DNA from 2 places in the Bacillus halotolerans genome. Region 2 is predicted to be linked to the other one. Evidence: predicted binding sites of a transcription regulator. Region 2 holds the regulator's gene; the other holds the start of a gene.
What was found. Region 2 encodes Rex, which represses fermentation and respiration genes when NADH is low (regulators of the CRP and FNR family bind a similar motif). Its sites were predicted from a motif close to TTGTGAAATATTTCACAA; they were not measured.
Positions count from the first base shown of each region.

Region 1: DIC78_RS03330 (helical membrane plugin domain-containing protein) is a predicted target of Rex. The motif match lies at 4,519-4,536, and genes of this name have one in related genera.

Region 1 is NZ_CP029364.1:679,419-691,141, reverse strand. It holds gene DIC78_RS03355 (uroporphyrinogen-III synthase) at 122-940, shown strand; gene DIC78_RS03350 (ABC transporter permease) at 1,016-1,768, opposite strand; gene DIC78_RS03345 (ABC transporter ATP-binding protein) at 1,768-2,520, opposite strand; gene DIC78_RS03340 (DMT family transporter) at 2,642-3,613, opposite strand; gene DIC78_RS03335 (cupin domain-containing protein) at 3,743-4,255, shown strand; gene DIC78_RS03330 (helical membrane plugin domain-containing protein) at 4,630-5,046, shown strand; gene DIC78_RS03325 (NAD(P)/FAD-dependent oxidoreductase) at 5,086-6,264, shown strand; gene uxaC (glucuronate isomerase) at 6,465-7,886, shown strand; gene DIC78_RS03315 (MFS transporter) at 7,965-9,344, shown strand; gene allD (ureidoglycolate dehydrogenase) at 9,450-10,463, shown strand; gene DIC78_RS03305 (zinc-binding alcohol dehydrogenase family protein) at 10,468-11,487, shown strand; gene uxuA (mannonate dehydratase) at 11,511-11,723, shown strand, end outside.
Region 2 is NZ_CP029364.1:1,348,175-1,359,897, forward strand. It holds gene DIC78_RS06775 (tetratricopeptide repeat protein) at 1-371, shown strand, start outside; gene DIC78_RS21755 (alpha/beta hydrolase) at 476-1,471, opposite strand; gene groL (chaperonin GroEL) at 2,447-4,081, opposite strand; gene groES (co-chaperone GroES) at 4,128-4,412, opposite strand; gene DIC78_RS06795 (CPBP family intramembrane glutamic endopeptidase) at 4,651-5,385, shown strand; gene DIC78_RS06800 (DUF4305 domain-containing protein) at 5,382-5,573, shown strand; gene tatC (twin-arginine translocase subunit TatC) at 5,619-6,377, opposite strand; gene tatAY (sec-independent protein translocase protein TatAY) at 6,384-6,557, opposite strand; gene DIC78_RS06815 (redox-sensing transcriptional repressor Rex) at 6,579-7,226, opposite strand; gene moaC (cyclic pyranopterin monophosphate synthase MoaC) at 7,223-7,735, opposite strand; gene DIC78_RS06825 (ABC-F family ATP-binding cassette domain-containing protein) at 7,862-9,790, shown strand; gene tsaD (tRNA (adenosine(37)-N6)-threonylcarbamoyltransferase complex transferase subunit TsaD) at 10,018-11,058, opposite strand; gene rimI (ribosomal protein S18-alanine N-acetyltransferase) at 11,051-11,506, opposite strand; gene tsaB (tRNA (adenosine(37)-N6)-threonylcarbamoyltransferase complex dimerization subunit type 1 TsaB) at 11,516-11,723, opposite strand, start outside.

The DNA of each region.
Region 1 (11,723 bases), 670 kb from region 2:
TTCAACGGGTAATGAGAGGCATTTGGTTCATCTTGATTTCTCCCTTGGTTTGCGACACAATAGCTTTATTAAAGGTTATATACATATAAAGCCTAAGCTGGCAAAGAGGAGAGGAACGGATATGGGTAAAGGTTTACATGGAAAACGCGTTGCGATCGGCGGTTCTCGGAAAACGGAAGAAATCAGCACAATCATTGAAAAACAGGGCGGAATTCCTGTCGTCCGGCCTCTCCAAGGAACAGTGTACTTGGCAGAGGAGCAGGTGGAGCCGGAGCTGCGCAAATTTGCGGAAGAAAAAGCCGACTGGGTGATCTTTACGACAGGCATCGGTACGGAGACGCTTGTGAAGATGGCAGAGAAAATCGGCGTAAAGGACGAGTTTCTGCTGGCGATTCGCCAGGCTAAAGCGGCGTGCCGAGGGTACAAAACATTGTCTGCGTTAAAAAAGCTTGGAATCACCGCAGAGGCTTCTGATGAAGATGGGACAACCAGCGGATTGATCCGGTCCTTGGAGCCTTACGACTTTTCAGGAAAAAAAGTAATGGTGCAGCTTCACGGAGAAAATGCACCTGCCCTCATAGCATTTTTGGAGGAAAAAGGAGCTTCAGTTTTGCCGATTCTCCCTTATCAGCATATCCCGCCAGAGGAGGAAACGGTAGAACAGTTATGCCGGGAACTGCTGAATGGTGAATTGGATGCTGTTTGTTTTACCACGGCGATTCAGGTTCGTTCTCTGTTTCAATTTGCCAAGGAGCGCGGCTTTATCAATGAAGTGAAGGCTGTATTCGAAGAGCGTGCCATCGCAGCGGCTGTCGGAAAAGTGACTGCTGAAGCGCTGCGGGAAGAAGGCATCACAAGGCTGCTTGCTCCGGAGATTGAGCGGATGGGCGCGATGATTATTGAACTTTCACGGTATTATGAAGAAATGGCTGGGGAATAACCAGCACAAAAGCCGCTTTTCTGTTGAGAAGCGGCTTTTGTGTAATCTGCAAATCCCGAAATCGCTGTCATAATGTTAACCATTTTGCTTCAGCTGCTGATGCGCGGTAAATAATGACGGGTATGTCAGCATGCTGAGTAGGACACAAGTCAGCGCGGCGGACGCCATCGTTGTAAAAACAATCAAAAGCTGAAAGCGTACCGCCTGAATCGGATCGGCGCCCGCTAAGATCTGGCCGGTCATCATGCCGGGAAGCTGGACGAGCCCTAATGTTTTCTGGCTTTCGAGCGTTGGGATCATACTCATTTTCATGGCGGAAGTCAGGATATGCTGTATGGATTGTTTTGGTGTGCCGCCAAGCGACAAAATCAATTGAATTTCTTCCTTGCGCACCCCGACCTCGGAGCTGAGCCGGTTTAAAAACAGGCTCGCGAGCACCATTGAATTTCCGATGACCATTCCGCTGATGGGGATGACATACCGTGCGGTAAGCGGGATGATGTGAAGCGCCAAAAGAATGCCTTGGGTGACGATTTCTACAATCGCTAACGCCACAAACACCCTCCAAAAAGAACCGATTTTCATTTTCTTTCGTTTGACGACGTTTTGCGCCGCCACCGCCAGCATTAACAGCACCATCAGCAGGATAAACACAGGGTGATCTCCATGAAATATCAGCGACAGCACATAACCGATCACAAGCAGCTGTACCGCCGCCCGGATCGTTGCAATCATCATATCTTTTTCAACGCCGGCTTTAAAGGATTTTGATAAAAACAAGGCAATCAGCACAAAGATCATGGTGAATGAGAGAGAAAGGTAATCCATTACCGTGTGCCTCCCTTCAAAAATTCACGGGCTGCTTCATGCTGAGGATGCGAGAAAAATGTGTCTGTCTCCGCGATTTCCAACAGCCGGCCATCAGCCATAAACCAAATGGTATCGGCTACTCGTTTCGCCTGTTCCATGTTATGGGTCACCCACATCACCGTCAGTTTTTTCTCTTGATGCTGCCTTTTGATCAGCTCTTCAATCTCCAGAGCAGAAACAGGGTCCAGGGCAGATGTAATTTCGTCCAATAATAGGATGGAGGAAGGGTTTGCGAGTGTTCTGGCAAGTGAAAGCCTTTGCCGCTGTCCGCCTGATAAATCCTTGGCGCTTCTGTCTAACAGCTCTGGAGACAGGCCTGTCAGTGAAGCGAGCTCTTCAGGAGAGTAAAGCTGGGTTTGGTGGAGCTTTTGTACCAGATTCAGATTGTCACGCACCGTTCCGTCAAGGACGGGGGCGGATTGAAAGGCAAGGGAGGCCGTCCGCCTCAGTTCATTCACATTCCAGTCTCTGACTTCCTTTCCGTAAATCTTCACTTCACCGTGATCCGGTGTTTTCATCAAATTGCATATGGACAGCAGTGTGCTTTTTCCTGAACCGGAAGGGCCCAAAAGTGCCACGATTGCACCCTGTTGAATGTCTCCGGTGACATCCTTTAATACATCATAGGTTTGTCCCTCTTGTTCATAGCTTTTTCGCACAGATGTGAATGAGATTGCTGGTATATCGTCTTTTTGATTGTTTGCTTCCATTAAAATATCACCTTTCAGTTAAGTGGGCTTAGACTATACATAAATATAACGTGAAACAGGTCTCTTTTGGAAGGCGTTAAAAAGAAAGGAGAACGGGCTTTCGCCCATTCTCCAGAAGCCGCTAAGCAGTCAGATTTGACTGAGTTTTCTCTTTGGGTTTTTGTTGGGAAGCGAAGGTATGTAACACCATTCCGGCAATAATGATCATTAAGCCCGCAAACGATAAAATAGAAGGGAAAAGACCTGACAGCAGGATTATTTCACCAAGCAGAGCGAATATCACTTCCCCGGATTGTGTTGCTTCAACAGCAGCAAGCTTTTGCGGATTATCTCTTACCATATCCGTTGCCCAGAAAAATAAAACGGTCGCAATGATGCCTGAGCTGACGGCAACGATAAAGGATTGAACGGTTTGCCCCGCTGTCGGAAGGCCATCTGACCACCAGCCGTAAGCTGCCAATACAAGCCAGAATGGAAGGCTTGCAAGGGTCATTCCCAGCACGCGCTGGAACGTATCAAGCCTGCCTCCGTATTGCTCAAGCATTCTCCGGTTTCCCAGCGGATAGGCGAAAGCAGCAATGACAACGGGCAGCACGCTGAAGAGCAGCATTTTTCCGGAAAGCGATTCTGCATGCTGGAGCTGAATCAGCGCTGCCCCAATCAGAATGACGACGGAAGTGCCCAGCGAAACAAGGGGAATCTTTTGCCGAACGAGCAAAGTGCCTCCAGGCGTGTCTTTTTTCTCATAGAAAAATGGAGACAGCAGCACACCGGCTACAATGGTAATTTGCCATGTTCCGGCTACGAGCCAGCCCGGCCCGAATGCGGCGGCAAACGTGATCGGCGCATAAAAAAGAACAAAGCCGACGAAGCTCCACTTTATCCAAAAAAACGGCTTTTTCCGCATCTCTTGTAAAAGAGGAACGAACTTCCCTTTCATTATGACAATCAGACATAAAAACGGAACCATAAAAATAAAGCGTAACGAGGCGCTCCAAAGCCAGCTGCCTCCGGATAATTCCATCGCCCTGTTTAAAATAAAGGTAACGGCGAAAAAGAGAGAAGCCAATATTCCGATTATGATCGCTTTCATCAAATCCCTCATTCTGGCATTATTTTTTTATACTATACTACCCGGGATGATACAGATCAACGGAATTGTGAGAAAATAATGATGTTTTACGGATCAATATATGTGGAAGACAGAAATAGGGAGGTGAAAATGATGGAAACAGAAACGTACTTTTTTCAGGATGACGGCAGGGTTCCAAATCACCCTGATTTTCCGCTCGTTATCTATAAAAATGTTTTTATGGGACGTGCTGAACAGGCAGAGCGGATCGTCAACCGGCATGGCTGGCTAAACAGCTGGTCGGGCAGTGTTTTTCCGTACCATCATTATCACAGCAACACGCATGAAGTCCTAATCGCAGTCCGAGGGGAGGCTGTTATTCAATTTGGGGGAGAAAAAGGAGCTGCTGTTCCTATCAAAACGGGCGACGCAGCGGTCATTCCAGCCGGTGTCGGCCATAAAAAGCTAAGCGCGAGCCCCGATTTTACCGTGATCGGCGCTTATCCAGATGGTTCTCGGTATGATATGAAGACGGGAAAGCCGGATGAAAGAGCGGCTGTGCTAGAGAATATAGAGCAAGCAGTACTTCCGGCATTGGATCCAGTTACAGGAAAAAGAGAACCTCTATTGGACATATGGGTAACGCGTAGGGGAGAAAATTGATGGATTGTCAATAACTAGTGCTGAAGAAATGTTATGACACGGGCACCATATAAATTAATTTCATAATCGAAGCAATTCACGTTCAAATTTTGTTCAAAAAGTGTTATCATATAGAAGGTAATCAAATTGGAGTTTTTTATGTTTGCTATTTTCAGAGAGAGTAAAGGATTTTGACTTATTCAATGGTTTATTTTTGAGATAAAAATAATACTGAATATGGCAAGATGAAAAACTGGGTAGTAAACATTTATTTTTGCGAATGATTGTGCACGAATTCACAATCCTTCTTCTCATGCTTTCAAACATGAGATCAGGGAGAGGCACTACCCTTTCCAAAAAATCAGCATACTGCTTATAGTAAAGGAGAATTGGATATGCCAGAAACAATCGATCAAACAAATGCGTCTGTCAGCCAAAGCCAGCAAGATCTTATTGATCAGCTGTTAAAGCCAGAAGTTCAAGAATCACTGACTGTTTTAGTTGACCAGCTTCCAAAGCTGACTGAGTTAGTGAATATTTTAACGAAGTCTTATGATTTCGCTCAGTCTGTTGCGACTGACGAAGTATTGAAAAGCGATACAGTCGGTGCAATCACTGAAATTCTTGAGCCTGTAAAAGAAACAGCAAAAGAAGTGGCTGCGACTGCAATCGAAGCGAAAGACCGCGCGGATGCTAGCAACGAAACGATTGGACTTTTCGGCCTGTTGCGCATGCTGAAAGATCCTCAAGCTCAAAAGCTGTTCCGTTTTGCTAACAGCTACCTTGAAATCATGAACGAAAAACAAAAATAATCTCAGATTCAAATTGATATAAAGGACGGAGGATATACGATGTCAAAACATATTGTCATTTTAGGCGCTGGTTATGGCGGTGTTCTTTCTGCTTTAACAGTTCGCAAACATTACACAAAAGAACAAGCACGCGTGACAGTGGTAAACAAATACCCAACTCACCAAATCATTACGGAATTACACCGTCTTGCAGCAGGCAACGTGTCTGAAAAAGCGGTTGCAATGCCGTTAGAAAAACTTTTCAAAGGCAAAGACATTGATCTTAAAATCGCGGAAGTCAGCTCTTTCTCTGTTGATAAAAAAGAGGTTGCGCTTGCTGACGGTTCTGCATTAACTTATGATGCGCTAGTAGTAGGCCTTGGTTCTGTCACTGCTTACTTCGGCATCCCAGGACTTGAAGAAAACAGCATGGTTCTTAAATCTGCTGCTGATGCTAACAAAGTTTTCAACCACGTTGAAGACCGTGTGCGCGAGTACTCTAAAACGAAAAACGAAGCGGATGCAACAATCCTTATCGGCGGAGGCGGCTTAACAGGCGTTGAGCTTGTCGGTGAGCTTGCTGACATCATGCCGAACCTTGCGAAAAAATACGGCGTAGACCACAAAGAAATCAAATTGAAATTGGTTGAAGCAGGTCCGAAAATCCTTCCTGTTCTTCCGGATGATCTTATCGAACGCGCAACTAAAAGCCTTGAAAAACGCGGCGTTGAGTTCTTAACAGGCCTTCCTGTTACAAATGTAGAAGGAAACGTGATTGATCTGAAAGACGGATCAAAAGTTGTTGCCAACACATTTGTTTGGACTGGCGGCGTACAAGGAAATCCTTTAGTCGGCGAATCAGGTCTTGAAGTGAACCGCGGCCGTGCGACAGTTAACGATTTCCTTCAATCTACATCTCATGAAGATGTATTTGTTGCGGGTGACAGCGCAGTTTACTTTGCGGCAGACGGCCGTCCATACCCGCCAACTGCACAAATCGCATGGCAAATGGGTGAGCTGATCGGTTACAATCTATTCGCTTACTTAGAAGGAAAAACACTTGAAACATTCCAGCCAGTAAACTCTGGTACACTTGCAAGTCTTGGACGCAAAGATGCGGTAGCCATCATTGGTGCTAATTCTACACCGCTTAAAGGTCTTCCTGCTTCCTTGATGAAAGAAGCAAGTAATGTACGCTACTTAACACACATTAAAGGACTATTCAGCCTGGCTTACTAATCCTTTCTTGTAAAATCGGACATTGCCAAAAAGAGGTCTTTTCAGGCAGCTTTACGGCAATGTCTTTTTTGCGCTTATTTGCTAACGTTAACATTTAAATTTTAAAAAGAGATTGATCCCAGAGGAATATAAAGGTAAAATAAAAACAAATCAAAATGTTAACGTTAACATTTTGAAATAGAATGAAAGACGGTGAGGACATGGAACCCTTTATGGGAGAAAACTTTTTGCTGAAAAATGAAACCGCTGTCAACCTCTATCACCATTATGCGAAAGACATGCCGATTATTGATTATCACTGCCATTTGAGTCCGAAAGAAATCTATGAAAATAAGAGATTTCAAAACATGACAGAAGCCTGGCTGTATGGAGACCATTACAAATGGCGCATCATGAGAGCCAATGGAATTGAAGAAACATACATTACAGGCGATGCAGCTGATGAGGAGAAGTTCATGGCATGGGCGAGAACAGTACCGATGGCGATTGGCAATCCGCTCTACAATTGGACCCATTTAGAGCTGCAGCGATTTTTTGGGATTTACGAGATATTAAATGAGCAATCGGCGCCAAATATTTGGAAACGGACGAATGAACTGCTGCAAGGAGAAGGCTTCGGGGCAAGGGATTTCATTGTGAAATCAAATGTAAAAGTAGTATGCACAACCGATGACCCTGTCGATTCCCTCGAGTACCACCTATTATTAAAAGAGGACAAAGATTTTCCTGTCAGTGTGCTGCCGGGATTTCGGCCGGATAAAGGGCTGGAAATCAATCGCGAAGGCTTCCCGGATTGGGTGCAGGCGCTTGAAAAGGCTGCGTCACTTTCGATTACAACCTATGATGAGTTTTTGAAGGCTCTTGAAGAACGAGTGCGTTTCTTCCATTCAGTCGGCGGCAGAGTATCTGATCATGCGATTGATTCAATGGTGTTTGCCGAAACGGACAAAGAGGAAGCGGACCTCATTTTTACCTCAAGATTAAACGGGGAACAGGTTTCTTACGAAGACGAGAAGAAATTCAAGACATATACGCTTCAATTTCTTTGCGGATTGTATGCTGAGCTTGACTGGGCGATGCAGTTTCATATCAATGCACTCAGAAATACGAATACGAAAATGATGAAGAAATTGGGGCCGGATACAGGCTATGATTCTATGAATGACGAAGAAATTGCGAAGCCTTTGTACAGGCTGCTGAATTCAGTCGAAATGAAAAACCAGCTGCCGAAAACGATTTTATATTCGCTCAACCCAAATGATAACTATGTCATTGCCAGCATGATAAATAGCTTTCAAGACGGCATCACGCCTGGGAAAATACAATTTGGCACAGCATGGTGGTTTAACGATTCCAAGGATGGGATGCTCGATCAAATGAAAGCGTTGTCAAACGTCGGGCTTTTCAGCCGTTTTATCGGCATGCTGACTGATTCCAGAAGCTTTTTGTCGTATACACGCCATGAATACTTCAGACGGATTGTCTGCAATCTGATCGGCGAATGGGCTGAAAACGGTGAAGTGCCGAAAGATATGGAGCTTCTTGGCGGTATCGTACAAGGCATTTGCTATCACAATGCGAAACAATATTTTCAATTTCAAGAAGAAAAGGCAAACGTATAAAATAAGTTCCGCTCAGAATAGCCAGCGTCATACTGAGCGGACATCTCATCGAAAATTCTTAAGACACAGAGGTGGAAGATGCGAGCAGAACTGGAAAATAAGGTTGTGTCGATTGAAACGGAGAAGAGGCTTTCGCTGAAGGAGAAAATTTCCTATGGTTTTGGTGATTTTGGGAACGGTTTTATGTTTGATTTAGGCCAAATCTATTTATTAAAGTATTTTACTGATGTGGCGGGAATTCCGGCCGCAATGGCGGGAAGTATTTTTTTAGTCAGCAAGCTCTTTGCGGCTGTAACAGACCCCATTGTCGGCTCATCAATTGATTATCGCAAAAACATCGGCAGGCGGGGGAAATTCAGGCCTTATTTATTAATCGGCAGCATTGTTCTTGCGGTGCTTACTGTTCTTATTTTTCTGTCCCCGAATGTATCAACGACAGGCAAGCTGATTTATGCGTATGCATCCTATATACTGTGGGGCGTGGGCTATTCATTTGTAAACATTCCGTACGGTTCATTGGGAGCGGCGATGACTCAAAATACTGAAGACCGGACTTCTATCTCTACTTTTCGCCAAATCGGTTCACTCGGGGCTTTGTTTATCACGAGCGTGGCCGTCATGCCGCTGCTCGTCAAGTTTGATAACCCGAAGGTAGGCTATCCGGTGGTCATGGGATTGTTTGCTGTTCTCGGTGTGCTTTGGTTTTATATTTGCTATCGCAACTGCAAGGAACGTATTGTTATTGCGGAAGCGCCAAAAGAGAAATTAACATTTTCATCTGTCGTCAAAACGTTTATAACGAACAAACCGCTGTTAACCCTTGTCCTGATGACCATTTTTTCGATTTCCGCATACAACATTAAATCCGCAATGCTCGTATACTTCGCACAATATAACCTAGGCAATGTCGAACTGATGGCTTATATGAACTTTATCATTATTGGATCTTCCTTTTTGGGCGTCGTGTTTCTGCCAAAGCTCGTCAAGATGTTTGGAAAGAAACAAACCGCAATGATCGGTTTCGGCATCAGTGTTGCCGCGGATCTGATCAACTTTATGCTTCCTTCAAATGTATATGTGTTTACCATCCTTGCAAGCATCGCGTTTATTGGGATCAGTATTCCCAATGGCATTACGTGGGCGCTTGTCTCAGATATCATTGACTACGGCGAGTGGAAATCCGGTGAGCGGAAAGAAGCAACGACATATTCCCTCTTTAACTTCTCGCGAAAGCTTGCTCAGTCATTGTCTGGTTTTCTCTCCGGGATCGGATTGGGGCTTGTCGGATATATGCCGAACGTAGCCCAGACGGCACAGGCGCTGCTCGGCATTAAAGCGCTTCTTCTTCTGTATCCCGCCATTGCTTTGGCATTAGCTATGGTCATTATCGGTTTTCTTTATAAATTGACAGATCAGCAACATGCACAGATTGTCGAAGAGCTTCAGCATAGAAACTGATCAAACAATCATATAAAGAATATTTTGAATAGTTCGCAAGTAATAATAATTTGTAAGGGTTTTCGCTAAGTGATGAAACTGAAAGAAAGGAGGCTCTTTATTGAATTGAATACGGTAACGATTTCCGCTGAAGAAGCGAAGGAACTGGTTCAGCAAAAGCTGATCGGCGCCAATTTGAATGAACGAGATGCCGAAAAAGTAGCAGACGTGCTCATACACGCCGATTTACGCAATGTGAATTCTCATGGTGTTTTGCGAACAGAACATTATGTGAACAGGCTGAGGGCTGGAGGCATCAATCCAAAAGCGTGTCCCATTTTTAAAGAAACGGGGCCGGTGACAGGAGTGCTGGACGGTGATGACGGGTTCGGCCATGTGATTGCCGATAAGGCGATGGCTCATGCCATTGAAATGGCAAAGAAAAATGGTGTTGGCATGGTCACCGCGACAAACAGCAGCCATTGCGGAGCGTTAAGTTATTTTGTGCAAAAAGCGGCTGAGGAAAAACTGATCGGAATCGCTATGTCTCATACTGACAGTATTGTAGTCCCGTTTGGCGGGAGGTCTCCTTTTTTAGGCACGAATCCAATTGCTTACGGTGTGCCGGCAAAGCATAAAAAACCGTTTATCCTAGATATGGCGACGTCAAAAGTGGCATTTGGAAAGATTCTGCAGGCGCGTGAAGAGGGCAGAGAAATACCAGAAGGATGGGGAGTCGATGAAAACGGAGAGACGGTAACAGACCCTCACAAGGTCGTCTCACTTTCAACGTTCGGGGGTCCTAAAGGCTACGGGCTATCTGTTGTGGTGGATGTGTTTTCAGGTTTGCTGGCTGGGGCGGCTTTTGGTCCGCATATCGCTAAAATGTATGGCGATCTTGATCAAAATAGGAAGCTTGGACATTATGTTTGCGCGATCCATCCGTCCTATTTTACCGGACAAGATACGTTTTTAGAGCAGATGGACGCCATGCTTGATGAACTGCAGCAATCACCTTCGGCTAGAGGAGTCGAGCGAGTGTATGTGCCTGGCGAATTGGAGCAGCTGCATGAGGAAAGAAACAGGAAACACGGAATTTCAATTGCTCGGAGCGTGTATGAATTTTTAAAAAGCAGGTGAGAAAATGAAAGCGGTTCAAGTGCGAAAAGCGTATGATTTGGTGACAGCAGACATGGAAAAGCCTGTTCTTTCAAAGGCTGATGAGGTGCTCGTCAAAGTAAAACGAGTCGGAATTTGCGGTTCTGACATGCATATTTATCATGGCACGAATCCGCTTGCGACACTTCCGAGAGTAATCGGACACGAGGTAACGGGAGAAGTGGGGGAGGTTGGTGCAAATGTTAAAGGCCTGAAAGCCGGAGACCATGTTGTGATTGAACCGATTTCTTATTGCGGAAACTGTTATGCCTGCCGTAAAGGCCGGCCAAATGTTTGTGCGAAGCTTTCTGTGTTTGGCGTTCATGAAGACGGCGGGATGCGGGAATATGTTGTGCTTCCTGAAAAGCAGCTTCACGCGGTTTCAAAAGAGCTGCCTTGGGAGGAGGCAGTTATGGCCGAGCCTTATACAATAGGTGCCCAGGCTGTTTGGCGGGGACAGGTGGAAAAGGGTGATCGCGTTCTGATTCAGGGGGCGGGGCCTATCGGCATCTGTGTGTTAAAAATGGCAAAGCTAGCGGGTGCTTCCGTCATGATAACCGACTTAAATAATGAGCGGCTGACATTTGCTACAGAAAACGGTGCCGACGCTGTTGTGAATGTTCAAACAGAACATGCGGCTGAGCGGGTTCGGGAATGGACGGGCAATGAAGGAGCCAATGTAGTCATTGATGCTGTCTGTCTCCCTGCGACTTTTGAGCTTTCCGTTGATGTTGTTTCTCCGGCAGGGCGTGTGGTGGTGCTTGGATTTGATGAGAGAGCGTCACAAATTCCTCAGCTCCCCATTACAAAAAAAGAAGTCACGATTACCGGCTCAAGACTCCAGACAAATCAGTTTCCGAAAGTTGTAAAGCTGCTGAATGAAGGCCGGTTAGCGCATAACGGGCTCGTCACCCATACGTTTTCAGTTGAAGATGTCCATCACGCGTTTCAATTTATCAAGGAGCATCCTGATCAGGTGCGGAAGGCAGTGATCACATTTGATTAAAAGGCTCAATCCGGAGGTGTAGGATGAATATTACATTTCGATGGTATGGACGAGGCAACGATACAGTCACACTTGAACACGTGAAACAAATTCCCGGGGTGAAAGGCATTGTCTGGGCTCTCCATCACAAACCTGCCGGGGAAGTGTGGGAAATAGAGGAAATCAAAGCCGAGACGGAATATATACAATCCCATGGTTTTCATGCGGAGGTTGTCGAAAGCGTAAACGTTCATGAA
Region 2 (11,723 bases):
AAGGTCATAATGAAGAAGCCATTCAATTATACGAAGCGGCAAATCAAATCAGTTCCATGTATGGGGGCGAAAAAACGATAGAAGCCTATTTCAATCTGGGTGTCGCTTACGTGAAGTGTGGTCAGTTTGAGAAAGCGGAAGAAGCTTTTGAGCAGATGCTTTATGACAAACACAACGCTAATCAGGTTGAGCTGATTTATTATTATTATGGGATGGCGCAGCTGTTGCATCGTAAAGGAGAGAAAACGAAAGCGATGGAAGCTAATCAGAAAGCGATTCGTTTGATTGATTCGTGGGAGCCTGCGATTGGGATTCGGGGAGACGTGGAAGAACTGGCAATGGTGATTAAAGAAAACGACTATTACTCATAGTTGTTCTGTCAGCAATCTCATGCTGTTTCTTTATTATAAATAGGAAAGGCCAACTGAAGTCGCAGTTGGCCTTTCGTTTCTTATTAAGGTCTACAAATTAAGGTCTACAAATGTACTGAACCAGGTTTTCCCGTATGTATTCTTTCTCGTATAAAGGAAAGCGTATCATTTGCCAGCTTTTTGCGACAAAGAACAATACCGGAATGACCACAATTGTAGACATATCTTGTGGGCTTCCCCCAACTTTCCCATAAATAATCTGCATCTTTTAAGTCAATATATTGATCGTGTTTAGCTGAAATCAGCAGAATGTTATCTTTATTAACTTTTGGCAAGGCTTGACTAGGATCTGTGATATTCCAATATTTCACTAAATCTTCATAGGTCACACTATTTTGTTCTAATTCCTCTCTTATAAATTTACCCGGGATCGTGTTCCATATCGAATAAGAAAGGCGATTGGCATAAAAGATTGATACCACTACATCAATTTGAGAATCTAAGGTAGCAATTAGATTAGTAACCCATCCCCCTAAGCTTACTCCCGCTATGATAACAGGGCCTTTTTTATTTGCTTTTATCCAGTGAATTAACGCCCGTAAATCTACAATAGACTGTCTTGTCGACTCAATTGTACGGTCAATGTTTGCACTAATCATCAACTCGCCACTATACAGTGAATTTTCCGGTTCTCTTTCAAAATGGTATGGTAGAGAATAATAATACATGTTCCAGCCTAAATCGTTCATTATACGATTATGAAATATTTTTTTGATTCTATCGAACGAATCCATGCGCCAGCCGTGTACAAAGATAACATTGGGTTGATCTATATCATTTTCATTTAAAAAAACCTCCCCTTTTAAAGTGTCATTAACAGGATTCCCAGATTGCATTAAAGATTCATAGCTAAATGTTCCAACCTTATAATTTTTTCCTGACTCATTCAAATCAATTGAAACATCAGCTATATTTGCACTGTAAAATTCTTCTCTATCATCTATATCGGCTGTAAAAGCAGCAGAAAAATGTTTATCTTTGCTTCTTTTTCTGTGTAAATCATATAAAGCCAAGCGATCTATCATTTTTGAGAAATGCACTATTAAGTCCTCCTTGATAATCAAAAAAACTAATATTAGAGTTGATAATTGGATTGTCTGTCTCCATAGAGTCGGGACGGATTTTATCAAGAATCTAACTTCATCGACAGTGAATTTTTGGGGATCAGATGTCATTATTCTGTCTCTCTTTATTCTTAACAAAAAAGACGAGTTCCTTATTGCAAGGAAAACATCGTCTTTTAGTAGCTAAAAAAAGCAGCACAAATAGACATTTTAACAGGATTTCTCTTTGACAGTGCTTTCCTAGAGGAAACCGTCTAAAAGTGTTGGTGGCACTATTTATCTAGATAACGGGGTCTTTTTTTGTCGTATGAGAGTATCCCAATATTGTCTCCTGTCTGCAATAGAGAGAAAGGTAACAGAGGTTGGGACGAATAATTTTCAACCCCATAAGTGAATGGATATAGAAAATGACCAAAAATAAATAACTCAATGCCCTTCCTCTTTGTGGATAAGGGCTCTTATTATTTCAATTACTTATTGTTTCACTTTTATTTTGGTCGGGCTCATAATATCATGGATAAGCCCAGAATAGGCTGGAACCTTCTCGCTGCATTCCAAATAATGCCTCGTGTTATTTTTTGAGACGATGGAATTCAACTCACTTCTGGTTTTCAGCAGTCGAAGATAAGGTCCTGCGCGTCCTTAAAAATCACAAAGTAAATCAAAACAAAGTCAAGATGCAAATAAAGCATGAATTGTATGATGAGAATTTTGTATTTTAGTCGATAGAATAGTCTATATCGGGGTTACTTACCGTTTATCAAAACTATTGAGTATCGATATAAAACAGTGCTAAAAAAATCAAACCACAAAAGACAGAAAAAAAGAAGCCTCTCACAAGTTCGGTGAACTCATGAGAAACCTCGAAAATTTATAAATGGCATCAAAAGGGCATCAAAAATGACGTCCGTTGCCGACAAACCCTTGTTTATCAAGGGTTTTTTGTCGGTGTTACATCATGCCGCCCATACCGCCCATGCCGCCCATATCAGGCATTCCTGCGCCGCCGGCATTTTCTTCCGGTTTGTCAGCGACAACAGCTTCAGTTGTTAAGAGCATTGCTGCTACAGAAGCTGCGTTTTGCAGTGCAGAGCGTGTAACTTTTGTTGGGTCAACGATACCTTTTTCGATCATGTTTACCCATTCGCCAGTTGCAGCGTTGAAGCCTACGCCGATTTCTTCGTTTTTCAGGCGCTCAACGATGACAGATCCTTCAAGACCAGCGTTGTGCGCGATTTGACGAATTGGCTCTTCAAGCGCGCGAAGCACGATGTTGATACCTGTTTGCGCATCACCTTCAGCTTCAACTGCAGCGACTTTGTTATATACGTTTACAAGCGCTGTACCACCGCCGGATACGATGCCTTCTTCAACAGCTGCGCGAGTTGAGTTCAGGGCGTCTTCGATGCGAAGTTTACGCTCTTTCAGCTCAGTTTCAGTCGCAGCGCCGACTTTGATGACAGCTACGCCGCCAGCAAGTTTCGCAAGACGCTCTTGTAATTTTTCTCTGTCGAACTCAGAAGTTGTTTCTTCCACTTGAGCGCGGATTTGAGTGACGCGTGCAGAAATTTTATCTGTTTCGCCAGCGCCTTCAACGATTGTTGTGTTTTCTTTTGTAACCACAACTTTAGAAGCGCGTCCCAATTGTCCGATTTCAGTAGATTTCAGGTCAAGGCCAAGATCTTCTGTGATGACTTCTCCGCCAGTAAGGACAGCGATGTCTTCAAGCATTGCTTTACGGCGGTCACCAAAGCCAGGAGCTTTAACAGCCACTGCGTTGAATGTGCCGCGAAGTTTGTTCACAACAAGTGTTGCAAGAGCTTCACCTTCAACATCCTCAGCGATCAGAAGCAATGGTTTGCCTTGCTGAACAACCTGCTCAAGCACAGGAAGGATTTCTTGAATGTTTGTGATTTTTTTGTCTGTGATTAAGATGTAAGGATTGTCAAGAACCGCTTCCATCTTATCAGAATCAGTTACCATGTAAGGAGACGCATATCCGCGGTCGAACTGCATACCTTCAACAACTTCAAGCTCAGTTGTGAAGCCTTTAGACTCTTCGATTGTGATAACGCCGTCGTTGCCTACGCGCTCCATTGCTTCAGCGATAAGGCTTCCGACTTCCTCATCAGCAGCAGAGATCGCAGCAACCTGAGCGATAGATTCTTTGCCTTCGATTGGCTTAGAAATTTCTTTCAGATTCTCGATCGCAACGTTTACAGCTTGTTCCATACCTTTACGCACGCCTACAGGGTTAGCGCCTGCTGTTACGTTTTTAAGGCCTTCGCGAATCATTGCTTGCGCAAGAACTGTCGCAGTTGTTGTACCGTCACCGGCAACGTCGTTTGTTTTGCTGGCTACTTCAGCTACAAGCTTAGCACCCATATTTTCAAACGCGTCTTCAAGTTCGATTTCTTTAGCGATTGTTACACCGTCATTAGTGATTAACGGAGAACCGAATTTTTTCTCTAGAACCACGTTGCGTCCTTTTGGTCCTAAAGTTACTTTTACAGCATCAGCAAGTGCATCAACACCGCGAAGCATTGCGCGGCGAGCTTCTTCACTAAACTTAATATCTTTTGCCATGTGTACGAAACCTCCTCGAATTTTTAAGTATTTGTTTATTTAAGAATTAGCCGATAACAGCTAAAATGTCGCTTTCACGTAAGATTAAGTATTCAGTACCTTCGTATTTCACTTCAGTACCTGCGTATTTTGAGAAGATAATGCGGTCGCCCTCTTTTACTTCTAAAGCAACGCGCTCTCCGCTTTCTAACACGCGACCTGAACCAGCTGCCACGATTTTGCCTTCTTGCGGCTTTTCTTTTGCAGAATCCGGTAACACAATTCCGCTGGCAGTTTTTTCTTCAGATTCTACGAGTTCAATGACAACGCGATCACCTAATGGCTTTAACAATGTAATAACCTCCTCAATAGTATGAATATGTAATTTTAGCACTCGGCACTAAAGAGTGCTAACACAATTCTTATAATAAAGAATCTCACTTCCAATTTCAAGTGATAAGATAAAAATTTTTTCACGCTTACATCATTCTTTTCAGCTCAGATATCCCTTGGCTTTTTCACCCCCGATTCAATTATGTTACAATAGCTGTAGACAAAAGAAACCCATTTAACAAAGGAGTACATACCATTTGAGAAAACAGTATTGGTTTATTATTTTGACATATATCATCATGCAGTTTTCAGCAGTAATTGCGATTCCCTTGTTATTTAAATTCGGTTATGCGGGAGGACAGCCCACAAAAGAAAATCTGCTGTACGCGCAGGGATTATGGTCCGTCATCAGTTTTATTGCCTGTCTGATTGTTGTATTGCTCATTCTCAGAACCGCGCCTAAAACTGCGCTGCGTAACGAAAAGAAAGACTCGGTCGGACTTTCGATCCTTTGGGCGATAGCCGGGTTTTTCATCGCCCTTTTCTCTCAAGGATTAGCCGGTTCTATTGAATATTATGTATTTGGCATCGGAAGAGAATCAGAAAATACAAAAGCCATCCTGGATGTGATTCAGGCAGTTCCGCTCATGATTATCGTTTCTTCTATCATCGGGCCTATATTAGAAGAAATCATCTTCAGAAAAATCATTTTCGGCGCGCTGTACGAAAAAACGAATTTCTTTATTGCCGGACTGATCAGCTCCATTATTTTCGGAATTGTTCATGCCGATTTAACGCACCTTCTGCTGTATACGGCAATGGGCTTTACCTTTGCATTTCTATATGCGAGAACCAAACGGATTTGGGTGCCGATTTTCGCCCATGTAATGATGAATACATTCGTCGTCATTATGCAGCTTGAGCCTGTTCAGAAATACCTTGAACAGCAAAGCACACAAATGCAATTGATTATTGGAGGATTATTTTCATGAGAAACCCGATAGTGTGGGGAATGATCTACTTTGCCGTAGGGTGCATCTTTACTTATCTCGCCGCAAGCTCGCCAGGCAGCATGTGGTCATTTTACTCCATCCTGCTGATGGTGTTCGCTGCATACAACATCAGCATTTCTTTTAAGATGTTCGCCTTTTCATTTAAAATAAAGAAGAACCAGAAATAAAGAAAATCCATTTCTCTTCTATGAGAAATGGATTTTTTATGTTGGCTAAGAAGAAACGTCCTGATCGGCAGCACTGCTTTTCTGCGCTTTCCGATAGGCAGCCTTCGATATTAAAATACTGATTTCATACAAAATCAAGAGCGGAACAGTCACCATCATATGAGACAAAAGCTCAGGTGGTGTAATCAGAGCAGCAATCACAAGCATCGTAAAGTACGCATACTTTCTGATTTTCGCTAAGAACATCGGTGTCACAATTCCAAGCCTTGTCAAAAACATAAGGATGACCGGCATTTGAAACAACAGTCCAAACGGAATCGTCAGCTGCAGAAGAAAATGAAAATATTCATTAATTCCAATCACCTGAGTGACATTCAAATCCTGAGAAATCCGTTTCATAAAATCGACAACAAAAGGAAATAAAATATAATAGGAAAAAGATAAACCCGCTAAAAACAGCAAAATAGAGATCGGAATGTAGCTGAGCGTTACTTTGCGCTCCTTTTCATAGAGGCCCGGGCTCACAAAAGCCCAAAGCTGATAAAGAATAACCGGCGAAGTCAGGACAATCCCGATGATAAACGCAAACTGCATAAACACATAAAGCGGGTCTGTCAGATTAAACGCATTGAGCGTGAGCTCCTTCGCTTCATCCGTTTCTTGCAGATACACTATAATCGGCTTCGCTAAAAAAAATCCCGCGATAAAGAAAACGACAAACGCCAGCGCCACAACCAGCAATCGTTTTCGAAGCTCCGCAATATGCTCCAGCAGCGACATTTGATTCACTTTCATTTGTGTCATCCTAACTTACTGATTCTCTTTCTTTTTTTCCTCATCATCACTCGCTAATCCTTTAGTAGCGTTTTTGAATTCACGAAGTGTGTCTCCAGCCGCTTTTCCCAACTCAGGCAGCTTTTTGGGGCCAAAGATAATCAGAGCAACGATTGCGATAACAGCAAGGCTTCCAGGACCGATCGGCATATTTGGGCTCCTCCTTTCCGGTTACTCGATTTCCTCTAAAACAGAATAATGCTTCAAGAAATAAACCAGTGACTGAAGCTCTACAGCTAAATCTATATGATGAATTCGAATGTGTTCCGGCACATTCAAACGGGCCGGCGTAAAATTAAGAATACCCTTGATCCCTAACGCAACCAATCTGTCGGTAATCGATTGGGCCGCAACTGCGGGCACTGTCAAAATGGCAACTGATTCGCCTTTTACATGCTTTTCAAGATCATCGAGGTTAAAGACGGGCACACCGCCTACCTCAGTTCCTATTTTACTCTCATTTATATCAAAAGCCATAGAAATTTTTGTGTTATTATTTTTTGTGAAATTATAGTGAAGAAACGCTGTTCCTAAGTTTCCGACACCAATCAAGATAACGTCTGTCATTTCATCCTGATCCAGCGTTTTTCGGAAAAATGACAGCAAATAATCGACATTATATCCGTATCCTTTTTTGCCAAGAGCTCCAAAATAGGAAAAATCCCTGCGAATCGTGGCAGAATCAACCTTTACGGCATCGCTGAGTTCAGCGGATGATACACGCTGTTTTCCTGACGCATGCAGATTCTTTAAAAAGCGATAATAAAGCGGCAGCCGTTTTGCCGTCGCCTGCGGAATTTTTGATTGATCCTTATTCATTTTTGGTCCTCCAAATTATACTCGGATAGTTCTCTTTTAAAGTCACCGTTTTTCCCGCCTGTCTTTTCCAGCAAGCAGGTAGGGCCGATGACCATCCCCTTATCAAGCGCCTTGCACATATCGTAAACAGTAAGGGCACACACCGATGCAGAAGTTAGCGCTTCCATTTCCACACCTGTACTCCCTTTCGTTTTGACCTGTGCTTTTATATGAAGTATAACTTCTGTTTCTTTTATTTTCCAGTCAAACGAAATATCGACCCCGCTCAAGGATAGCGGATGGCACATCGGGATGATATTTGATGTTTGTTTCGCAGCCATAATACCCGCCACCTGAGCGACAGCAAGTACATCTCCTTTGCCGATACCATGGCTTTTTATTTTCTCGTACACTTCACTCTTCATGTGTACGCTTGATACAGCCGCCGCAGTACGGACAGTCGAAGATTTTTCGCTGATATCCACCATCTGGGCTCTGCCCTGTTCATTAAAATGAGAAAATCCATTCATAGTAAAAACTCTCCTTAAACAGATCATACACTATTTTCTTCTCTATGTCTTATTCGGCCAATGTATTGTTTGCTGAGTTCTGGTTCATAAGCTACACTTAACTTATTATAGCAGAGGTGAAATAATATGATGATCTTACAAATTAATCAGCTTTCCAAATCATTTGGTGCTGATACTATTTTAAACAATATAAAGCTGGAAGTCAGAAACCGTGATCGCGTCGCTATTGTAGGAAGAAACGGCGCTGGGAAATCTACACTCCTTAAAATTATCGCAGGTCACCTTTCATATGAAAAGGGTGAAATGATCAAGCCGAAAGATATCACAATGGGCTATTTGGCCCAGCATACCGGCTTGGATTCTAAGCTTACCATAAAAGAAGAGCTGCTGACTGTTTTTGATCACTTAAAAGCGATGGAAAAAGAAATGCGAAACATAGAAGAAAAAATGGCGGCAGCTGACCCAAGTGAACTGGAAAGCATCATGAAAACCTACGACCGCCTTCAGCAGGAATTTAAAGATAAAGGCGGCTATCAATATGAAGCAGATGTCAGATCTGTGCTGCACGGTCTCGGCTTCAGCCATTTTGACGATTCAACACAGGTGCAAAGCCTAAGCGGTGGTCAGAAAACAAGACTGGCCTTGGGTAAGCTTCTGTTAACACAGCCCGACCTTCTCATTCTAGATGAGCCGACCAACCATCTGGACATTGATACGCTGACATGGCTTGAACATTATTTACAAGGCTATTCAGGCGCCATTCTGATTGTTTCTCACGACCGCTACTTTTTGGACAAAGTGGTGAACCAGGTGTACGAGGTATCAAGATCAGAAAGCAAAAAGTATCACGGCAACTACAGCGCTTATCTAGACCAAAAAGCTGCCCAATATGAAAAGGATCTTAAGCTGTATGAAAAACAGCAGGATGAAATCGCCAAGCTGCAGGACTTTGTAGACCGAAATCTAGCGAGAGCCTCAACGACAAAAAGAGCACAAAGCCGGCGGAAACAGCTTGAACGGATGGACGTCATGTCAAAACCGCTCGGCGACGAAAAATCAGCAAATTTTCATTTCGACATTACAAAACAGAGCGGGAACGAGGTCCTGCGGGTTCAGGATCTGACCATCAGCTATGAAAACCAGCCGCCGCTTCTGACAGATGTTTCGTTTAGGCTTCCAAGAGGAGAAAGCGCCGCTCTTGTAGGTCCCAACGGAATCGGAAAATCAACCTTGCTCAAAACATTAATAAACACACTGAAGCCGGATCAGGGAACAATAGCGTACGGCTCAAATGTCAGTATCGGTTACTATGACCAGGAACAAGCTGAGCTGACCTCCTCTAAACGCGTCATTGATGAGCTGTGGGACGAGTATCCGGAGCTTCAAGAGAAAGAAATCAGAACGTGCCTCGGAAATTTCTTATTCTCCGGGGATGATGTGCTTAAACCCGTCCATTCCCTAAGCGGAGGCGAAAAAGCAAGAGTGGCCCTGGCAAAGCTGATGCTGCAAAAAGCTAACTTTCTCATTCTTGATGAGCCGACGAACCATCTTGACTTAGACAGCAAAGAAGTTCTCGAAAACGCCTTGATCGATTATCCGGGCACATTGTTATTTGTCTCACATGACAGATATTTTATTAATAGAATCGCAACAAGGGTATATGAGCTTTCTCCAAACCATATTGAAGAATATCTCGGAGATTACGATTATTATACAGAGAAAAAAACACAGCAGCTGGAATTGGAGAAAATGAAACAGCAAGAGGAAACTGAAAAAGCCACGGTTGCAATGAAATCCGACTCTAAACGTTCTTATGAGGAAGAAAAAGAATGGAAAAAGAAAGAACGACAACGACTCAGACGCATAGAAGAAATTGAAACGACAGTTCAAACCATAGAAGAAAAAATCAGTCACAATGATGAATTACTTTGTGATCCGGAAGTATATCAGGACCACGAAAAGGTACAAGCCATCCACGCTGACAACGAGAAACTCAATCAAGAATTGGAAAACCTATTATCAGAATGGGAAGAACTATCCACAGAAGAAGATTAAAAAAAGTCAAGCACCTCTTTTTTAGAGGTGCTTTTTATCCACAGAAAATAACCTTATAAGCAAACGAAGAAAGCGGTTTATACACAATATCCACAAAATATTCTGAATTTATCCACTTTATTAACAGCCTCTCAACCCCTTTACCCATCTATATCTCTATAATTACTCACAGATATGTGGATAAATTGAGAATTATCTGTTAATAACAATAAAAAAGCCTCACGCCATTATGTCGTGAGACCCTGGTAAGAAGTCAGTTCAAGACCAGGCTGGCCATTCATATCATATGATCCGCGAATCCCTTTTTCAAAAGCAATTGTACCGGCCGCAGCAATCATTGCAGCATTATCCGTACATAAGGATAGCGGAGGAATGATGAGCGCCGTCCCCTCATGCTGGGAAAATTCCTTCTGTAACGCAGCTCTGAGTCCTCTGTTTGCAGCTACTCCGCCGGCCAAAAGAACCTGTTTGACACCATATTCTTTTGCAGCGCGTGCCGTTTTTGTCACTAAGACATCAATGACGCTATTCTGAAAACTGGCAGAAAGATCTTCCGGCGCAATTTCCTGTCCTTTTTGAGCCGCGTTATGAAGCGTATTGATCACAGCTGATTTCAGCCCGCTAAAGCTGAAATTATAAGAACCTTCTTCAAGCCATGCGCGAGGCAGAGGAATAGTGTCATTCCCTGATTCCGCAAGCTTGTCAATCTGCGGTCCGCCTGGATACGGGAGACCCATTGTTCTCGCCACTTTGTCATAAGCTTCCCCTGCTGCGTCATCGAGTGTTTCCCCGATTACTTCAAATGAACCGTGTTCTTTCATATAAACCAATTCCGTATGGCCGCCGGAAACGACCAATGCAAGCGCTGGAAAAACAATCTCTTCTACCAAACGGTTTGCGTAGATATGGCCCGCTATATGATGGACTCCAACTAACGGAATATGATGCGCAAAGCTCAATGCTTTAGCGGCGTTTACCCCGATTAGCAGTGCTCCCACCAATCCCGGGCCTTCAGTAACTGCAATCGCATCTATGTCACGATATGTCATGTCTGCTTTACGGAAAGCCTCTTCGATCACTAAAGTGATTTGCTCCACATGATGTCTTGATGCTATTTCCGGCACAACCCCTCCGAATCGTTTATGGCTTTCAATTTGAGAGGCCACAACGTTCGAGACGATTTCTGTTCCGTTTTTGACAATAGCTGCTGCCGTTTCATCGCAGCTCGTTTCGATTCCTAATATATAAAGATCTTTTTGCTCATTCATTTATCGTCACCCACATAATTAACGCATCTTCCCCGTTATCAGTATAATAGTTCTTTCTTATTCCGCCGGGCTGCATCCCGAACTTTTTATATAAACTTTGAGCAGGGTGATTGGAAACCCTCACTTCAAGCGAAAGCCGCCTCGCCTCTTTTTCTTTACAAAGCTCGAGAGCTGAACGAAAAAGTGCTTCTCCTAAAGACTGGCCCCTATACTCTGGTTTAATCGCTATATTTGTGATTTGGGCGTCGTCCATCACAATCCAAATCCCGCAATAACCCGCGATACAATCGTCCTTTTCAATCACGAGATAGTGGGCATACGGATTTTCAAGCAATTCATGATAAAACGAATCCTTCGTCCAGGGAGACGTAAAGGAGGATGTTTCAATTTCGTATACGTGATCAACATCATCAAGCTGCATTTTTCTGACTGCTGCTTTTGTTTTCATCCTATCACCCTACTTTTGACTTTCAATCCATTTCGCTTCAGCTTCTGCAAGCCGCAAATAATCCGGCACAAGCCCGTGAATATCAGCAGCTTCCCTATCCGCACCCAAGTAAGCCAATTCTGAAGGGCGGGGATTATGCTGAACCGCAGACCCTATGATTCCTTTTGTTCCTAATACATCCAGTATCGTCTCCTTGTGTATGGATGTATCATGTCCT